Streptosporangium sp. NBC_01755: one gene and its partner. The protein of the gene in region 1 interacts with the protein of each later gene in a pairwise test. Links are inferred from orthologs where the notes say so. Each region holds a gene or a part of one and is shown in the gene's direction. Other genes may lie near its edges.

Region 1 (3,002 bases):
GCCCGGGCCTCCCCCGGTGGGAGGGGGGCCGTCGCTGAGGAAGAACTTCGGCTCCTTCACCGGGGACATGAACAGCCCCGGGTGCCGGGCCAATGCGGTGTGCAGGGCGGTGGTCCCGGATTTAGGGGCACCGATTGTGAGGAAATTCGGCAGGGGCATCGTCATTACCCTTAATCCCTACTATTATTATTGGTAAATATAGCCCCTTTTCTGGCGAAGGCAAGCGCCTGGCCGTGGGATCGTCGTGACCCGGGGGGCTTCCCGGTCGAGGGTTTCCCGCCGCCGACGCCTATCCCCGGGTCGTGGACGTGAGCGCTGCCGTCCCGTTCAATGAGCACTGAGTTCTTTTCTGCTATTTCGGTGCTATGTGGGAGTTTTGTCGTGTTATGAATAAACACGATACCCGTGCCGTATTTCGAGTCCGATGTTCCTCTGAGGTCTCCGCGCCTCCCGGTCTCGCGGTCGCCGCGGTGGCTCCGGCGTAGAGCAGGGCGAGCACCAGGTGCGGGTGCGCCCGCCGGGCGAACGGCAGCGCCGGGGTCCCGTGACGCCGGGCGCGCGTGACGCCTGTCACGGCTCCAGCCGGGCGAGCTGGTCGCTGTGGGCCTTCTCCATGGCCGCGGCTACCGCGTCGACTTCATCGCGCTGCACTGGTACGGCGGCGACTTCCGCACCCAGGCCGCGGTCGGCCAGCTCAAGTCCTACGTCCAGGCGGTGTACAAGCGCTACCGCAAGCCGATCCGGCTCACCGAGTACGCCCTGATCGACTTCTCCAACGGCACCCGCTACGCCACCGACGCCCAGCAGGCCGCCTTCGTCACCGCCTCCACCAGGATGCCGGCCTCCCTGCCGTACGTGCGACGCTACGCCTGGTTCGGTCTGCCCTCCTCCGAGACCGAACCGGGCAGCGGGCTGTTCCGCGGCGACGGGACCGCGACCCGGGCGGGCCGCGCCTTCCAGGCGGCCCGCTGCCCCCCCGACCGCTCCCTCCCCGTGCGGCCGGGGCAGCGGGATCTGAGCGCCGAGGTCGTACGGCCTCAGCCCAGCCCCGGGCTCCTTTCCTCTGACCCGCCGCTCCTTCGCGCGGGACCGTCGTGCCGGCCCCGCGCCGGTAGCCTTGCCAGGTGCCCGACCCGTACCTGACCCCGCAGGACACCACAGAACACGAGATCGAGATCAAGCGATCCCGGTTCCTGTGCGCGGTCGGCCCGGTCTCCTCGGAGGAGGCCGCGAGGGAGTTCGTCGCCGGGCGCAGGCGGCTTCACGGTGACGCCACGCACAACTGCTCGGCCTACGTGATCGGCGGGGACCGCCACGTCCAGCGGGCCGACGACGACGGCGAGCCCGGCGGCACCGCGGGCACCCCGATGCTGGAGACCCTCCTTCGCAGGGGCGTCGCCGACGTGGTGGCGGTGGTCACCCGATACTTCGGCGGTGTGAAGCTCGGCGCGGGGGGCCTGGTCCGCGCGTACGGCTCGTCGGTCGGCAAGACGCTGGATCTCACGCCGCTGGTCGAGATGGTGCCCGCCAGGGTCATGACCGTGACCGTGGACCACGTGCGGGCCGGGCGGTTGGAGAACGACCTGCACATCTCGCCGTACGAGGTCAGGGAGGTCGTCTACGGCGCGGAGGTCGGCTTCCGCGTCGCGGTACGCGAGCGGGACCTGGCGGCCTTCCCCGGCTGGGTCGCCACACTGACCGCGGGCCACGCCAGGATCGAGCAGGGCGAGACGGTCCATCTCAGAAACAGCTTCAGAAACAGCTGAAACGGTGCTCGACCGTAGTGGCCGGGACGCCGCCCACACGGGTCCCCACCATCTTCCCTGGGTTCCGCAGCTAATCAGGGTTCTGGGCCACGGCTGAAGGTGTAGATGCTGGTCAGAGGGGTGGGGACTGGTCGGATTCTCGATTCTGCCTAGATACACGCATATTCGCCGTTTCCTAGGCCTGCCAAGGGTTATGGCGTTATCGTCTAGTCCATGTATCTGCGGTCGACGCCTCGCCGGAACAAGGACGGGACGGAAGTCCGATACCTGCAGCTCGCGCACAACGTGTGGGATCCGGTGTTGAAGCGGTCGAAGGTGCAGGTCGTCTACAACTTCGGCCGCGAGGATGCCGCGAACCGGGAAGCCTTGCAGCGCCTGATCGCCTCGGTCACCCGGTTCCTCGATCCCGACGCCGCCTTGTCGGCGGCGACCGACGGGCTGGCGTTCACCGAGTCCCGACCTCTGGGCGGCACATGGGTGCTGGATGCCCTCTGGCGGCAGTTGGAGATCGGCAAGGTGATGAAACGGCTGCTCAAGGGCCGCCGGCTCGACCCGGCCGCGGAGCGGGTGCTGTTCGCGCTGGTCGCCAACCGGGCCCTGGCCCCCTGCTCCAAGCTCGCGGCGGCCCGCTGGGTGAACGAGGACGTGGCGATCGACGGCCTGCTGCCCGCGACCAGCGACGACGCCTGCTACCGGGCGATGGACTGGCTGATCGAGATCTCCGGAAAGCTCGAGGAAGAGGTGTTCCACCAGGTCGCAAACCTCCTCAACCTCGAGGTCGATCTGCTGTTCTTCGACACCACCTCGACCTACTTCGAGACCGAAGACGCCGACGAAGCCGTGCCTCGCGACGCGTTCGGCCAGGTCGTGCCCGAGCAGGACGCCACCGACGATCACAAGCGCAAGGGGTTCCGGTCGTTCGGCAAGTCCAAGGACCACCGCGATGACCTGCCGCAGGTCGTGATCGGGATGGCCGTCACCCGCACCGGCATCCCCGTCCGGGTGTGGTCCTGGCCCGGCGCGACCGGCGACTCCGCGCTGATCCGGCAGGTCAAGGACGATATGCGGGACTGGACGTTGTCGCGGATCGTGTGGGTCGCCGACCGCGGCTTCGCCTCCGAGCGCAACCGGCTGCACCTGCGCAAGGGCGACCACCACTACATCATCGGAGAGAAGCTCCGCTCCGGATCGGCCGAGGCCACCGAAGCACTCGCCCGTCAGGGCCGCTACCAGGAG
Region 2 (3,308 bases), 3.8 Mb from region 1 along the record:
GCTCGCTCGCGTGGCGAGGCACAGAAGCTTTGCCCGTTCCGGGGGCGCGGCCCGGGGCGGGCAAAGCCATGTCCGGAATCACATCGTCCTGGTCACACGTATGATCTTCCGGCGCAGTCGGACGTCTCGACGGCCATCGGGATACAGTCGCAGGCGGTCGAGCTCCCAGTCGCCGTATTCTGCATGTTCGGTCAGTATCCGGCGGGCTGCGTCCCGGGAGGTGCCACGCGGGAGGTGGAGAACCAAGTAGGAGTAGTCCAGCACAGCGATTAGTCTCCGAGGGTGGGCCGAGGGACGTCGACACTCATAGGGCTTTATTCTGCGTCCTTGCGGCTTTCCTTGGGAGTGTTCCCGACTGAGATCGGGTAACCCGAGGGGAAGTAAACGGGGAACGAATGCGAACAGCGAGGTAGGAAGCAGCGTGCCAGCCAAGAACGGCAACGCCGGCGGAAACCGCCTGGTGATCGTCGAGTCGCCTTCCAAGGCGAAGACCATCGCCGGGTACCTCGGCCGCGGCTACGTCGTGGAGTCCAGCATCGGGCATATTCGTGATCTCCCCGAGAAGGCCGACGACATCCCGGAAAAGTACAAGGGAGAGTCCTGGGCGCGCCTCGGCGTCAATGTGGATCACGAGTTCGAGCCGCTCTACGTCGTCAATCACGACAAGAAGGCGCAGGTGAGCAAGCTCAAGCAGCTGCTCAAGGACGCCGATGAGCTCTATCTCGCCACTGACGAGGACCGCGAGGGCGAGGCGATCGCCTGGCATCTCCGCGAGGTGCTCAATCCCAAGGTCCCGGTGCACCGCATGGTGTTCCACGAGATCACCCCGCGGGCGATCCAGGAGGCGGTGGCCAATCCCCGCGCCCTGAACCTGCGGCTGGTCGACGCCCAGGAGACCCGGCGCATCCTCGACCGGCTCTACGGCTACGAGGTCAGCCCGGTCCTGTGGAAGAAGGTCAAACCCCGGCTCTCCGCCGGGCGCGTGCAGTCCGTGGCGACCCGGCTGGTCGTGGAGCGCGAGCGTGAGCGCCTGGCGTTCACCAGCGCGAGTTACTGGGACCTGCAGGCGCTGCTCGACACCGGTGGCGACGAGGTTCCGCACGAGTTCACCGCCATGCTGACCGGTGTGAACGGAAAGCGCGTCGCCCAGGGCCGGGACTTCACGAGCAACGGCACCCTCAAGAGCGCCGACGTGCTCCACCTGGACGAGCAGGCCGCTCGCGCCCTGGCCGGGCGTCTGGCAGGTGTGCCGTACAAGGTCAGGTCGGTCGAGCGCAAGCCGTACACCCGCAAGCCGTACGCGCCGTTCAGGACGACCACGTTGCAGCAGGAGGCCAGCCGCAAGCTGGGCTTCTCCGCGAAGTCGACGATGCAGGTCGCCCAGCGCCTCTACGAGAACGGCTTCATCACCTACATGCGGACCGACAGCATCACGCTGTCGGAGACCGCTGTCGCCGCCGCCCGCAGCCAGGCGATCAAGCTTTACGGGTCGGCCTACGTGCCCGACAAGCCGCGCGTCTACGCCGGCAAGGTGAAGAACGCGCAGGAGGCGCACGAGGCGATCCGCCCCTCGGGGGAGGAGTTCCGCACGCCGGGCGAGACCGGGCTGAGCGGTGACATGTTCCGGCTGTACGAGCTGATCTGGCAGCGGACCGTGGCCTCCCAGATGAAGGACGCGGTCGGCGAGTCGGTCACCGTCAAGGTGGACGGCACGTCCAGCTCGGGCGAGCGGGTCGAGTTCAGCGCCTCCGGGCGGACCATCACCTTCCACGGCTTCCTGAAGGCCTACGTCGAGGGTGCGGACGACCCGTCCACCGACAGGGACGACTCCGAGAAGCGCCTGCCGAACCTGAGCGAGAACGACCCGCTCACCGCGTCCGCGCTGAACGTGCTGTCGCACTCCACGAAGCCGCCGGCCCGGTACACGGAGGCGTCGCTGATCAAGGAGCTGGAAGACCGGGAGATCGGCCGCCCTTCGACGTACGCGTCGATCATCGGAACGATTCTGGACCGCGGCTACGTCTTCAAGAAGGGCACCGCCCTGGTGCCGTCCTTCCTGGCGTTCGCGGTGGTCAACCTGCTGGAGCAGCACTTCGGCCACCTCGTCGACTACGACTTCACGGCCGACATGGAGAAGGTCCTCGACGACATCGCCAACGACCGGGCGGAGCGGGTGCCTGAGCTGCGCCGGTTCTACTTCGGTGTGGAGGGCGGCGACGGCCTGAAGGAGCTGGTCACCGACCTCGGCGAGATCGACGCCAAGGAGATCAGCTCGTTCTCGATCAGGGGCACCGACATCATGATCCGGGTGGGCCGCTACGGCCCGTACCTGGACCGCGAGGGTGTCCGGGTGAACGTGCCTGAGGACCTGGCCCCCGACGAGCTCACGGCCGAAAGGGCCGAGGAGCTGTTCTCCCGCCCGATGGGTGATCGGGAGCTGGGCAAGGACCCGGCGACCGGGAACGTGATCGTGGCCAAGGACGGTCGCTTCGGCCCGTACGTCACCGAGATCCTGCCGGTGGAGACGCCTCCGGCGGAGGGCAAGAAGAAGACCAAGAAGGCCGACGCCCCCAAGCCGCGCACCGGGTCGCTGCTCAAGTCGATGTCCTTGGACACCGTCACCCTTGAGGATGCCCTGCTCCTGCTCTCACTGCCGAGGGTGCTCGGGATGATCGACGACCAGGAGGTCACGGCGCAGAACGGCAAGTTCGGGCCGTACATCAAGAAGGGCACCGACTCTCGTTCCCTGGGTTCGGAGGAGGAGCTGTTCACGGTCACTCTCGACCAGGCCAAGGAGTTGTTCGCCCAGCCCAAGACCAGGGGCAGGCGGGCCGCGGCCGCGCCGCCGCTGCGCGAGCTGGGTGAGGACTCCGTCTCCAAGAAGCCGATCGTGGTGAAGGAGGGGCGGTTCGGGCCCTACGTCACCGACGGGGAGACCAACGCCTCCCTGCGCAAGGGTGACGAGGTCGAGCAGATCACCACCGAACGCGCCGCCGAGCTTCTCGCCGACCGCCGCGCCCGTGGCCCGGCGCCCAAGCGTCCCCGCACCACCCGGGCCAAGGCCAAGGCCTGACGCCGCCGAGCCAGGGCCCCTCGTACGGGGCTCTGGCTCGAAGGGTTTCCGCACCCGCTGGGAACGCATTCGCCGTTTCGGGCGTTCTTCGGAACGCGCCGGAGATGGCCGGTGGGCGCGAGAGAGGGCGAGTGACGATCGTGGGCTTCGTGTCGCTGGTCATCTGTGTGATCACGGTGGTCCACTACTACCTGTGGCGTCGCCTGATTCGCTCGACCACCCGGCCGGGGCGGAT

Evidence for each region. The genes of interacting proteins can lie anywhere in the genome.
Region 2: the proteins of OG884_RS33395 (region 1) and topA interact in binary tests that used the Escherichia coli proteins (3 or more experiments, as listed by UniProt). The link is inferred for Streptosporangium sp. NBC_01755 from one-to-one orthologs.

The regions. Positions count from the first base shown.
Region 1 is NZ_CP109131.1:7,231,522-7,234,523, forward strand. The notes cover bases 14-2,945. They hold OG884_RS33395 (YigZ family protein), read left to right. Parts: upstream 14-1,124; coding sequence 1,125-1,766; downstream 1,767-2,945. Other genes in these bases: OG884_RS33385 (sulfotransferase family protein), read right to left, coding at 14-165; OG884_RS33390 (glycosyl hydrolase), read left to right, coding at 601-1,143; OG884_RS33400 (IS1634 family transposase), read left to right, coding at 1,980-2,945. In the rest of the region: more of OG884_RS33385, read right to left, coding at 1-13; more of OG884_RS33400, read left to right, coding at 2,946-3,002.
Region 2 is NZ_CP109131.1:3,399,751-3,403,058, reverse strand. What follows is about bases 36-3,273. They hold topA (type I DNA topoisomerase), read left to right. Parts: upstream 36-421; coding sequence 422-3,073; downstream 3,074-3,273. Other genes in these bases: OG884_RS15825 (metallophosphoesterase), read left to right, coding at 3,205-3,273; OG884_RS37505 (DUF5703 family protein), read right to left, coding at 79-495. In the rest of the region: more of OG884_RS15825, read left to right, coding at 3,274-3,308. UniProt on the Escherichia coli protein: Releases the supercoiling and torsional tension of DNA, which is introduced during the DNA replication and transcription, by transiently cleaving and rejoining one strand of the DNA duplex.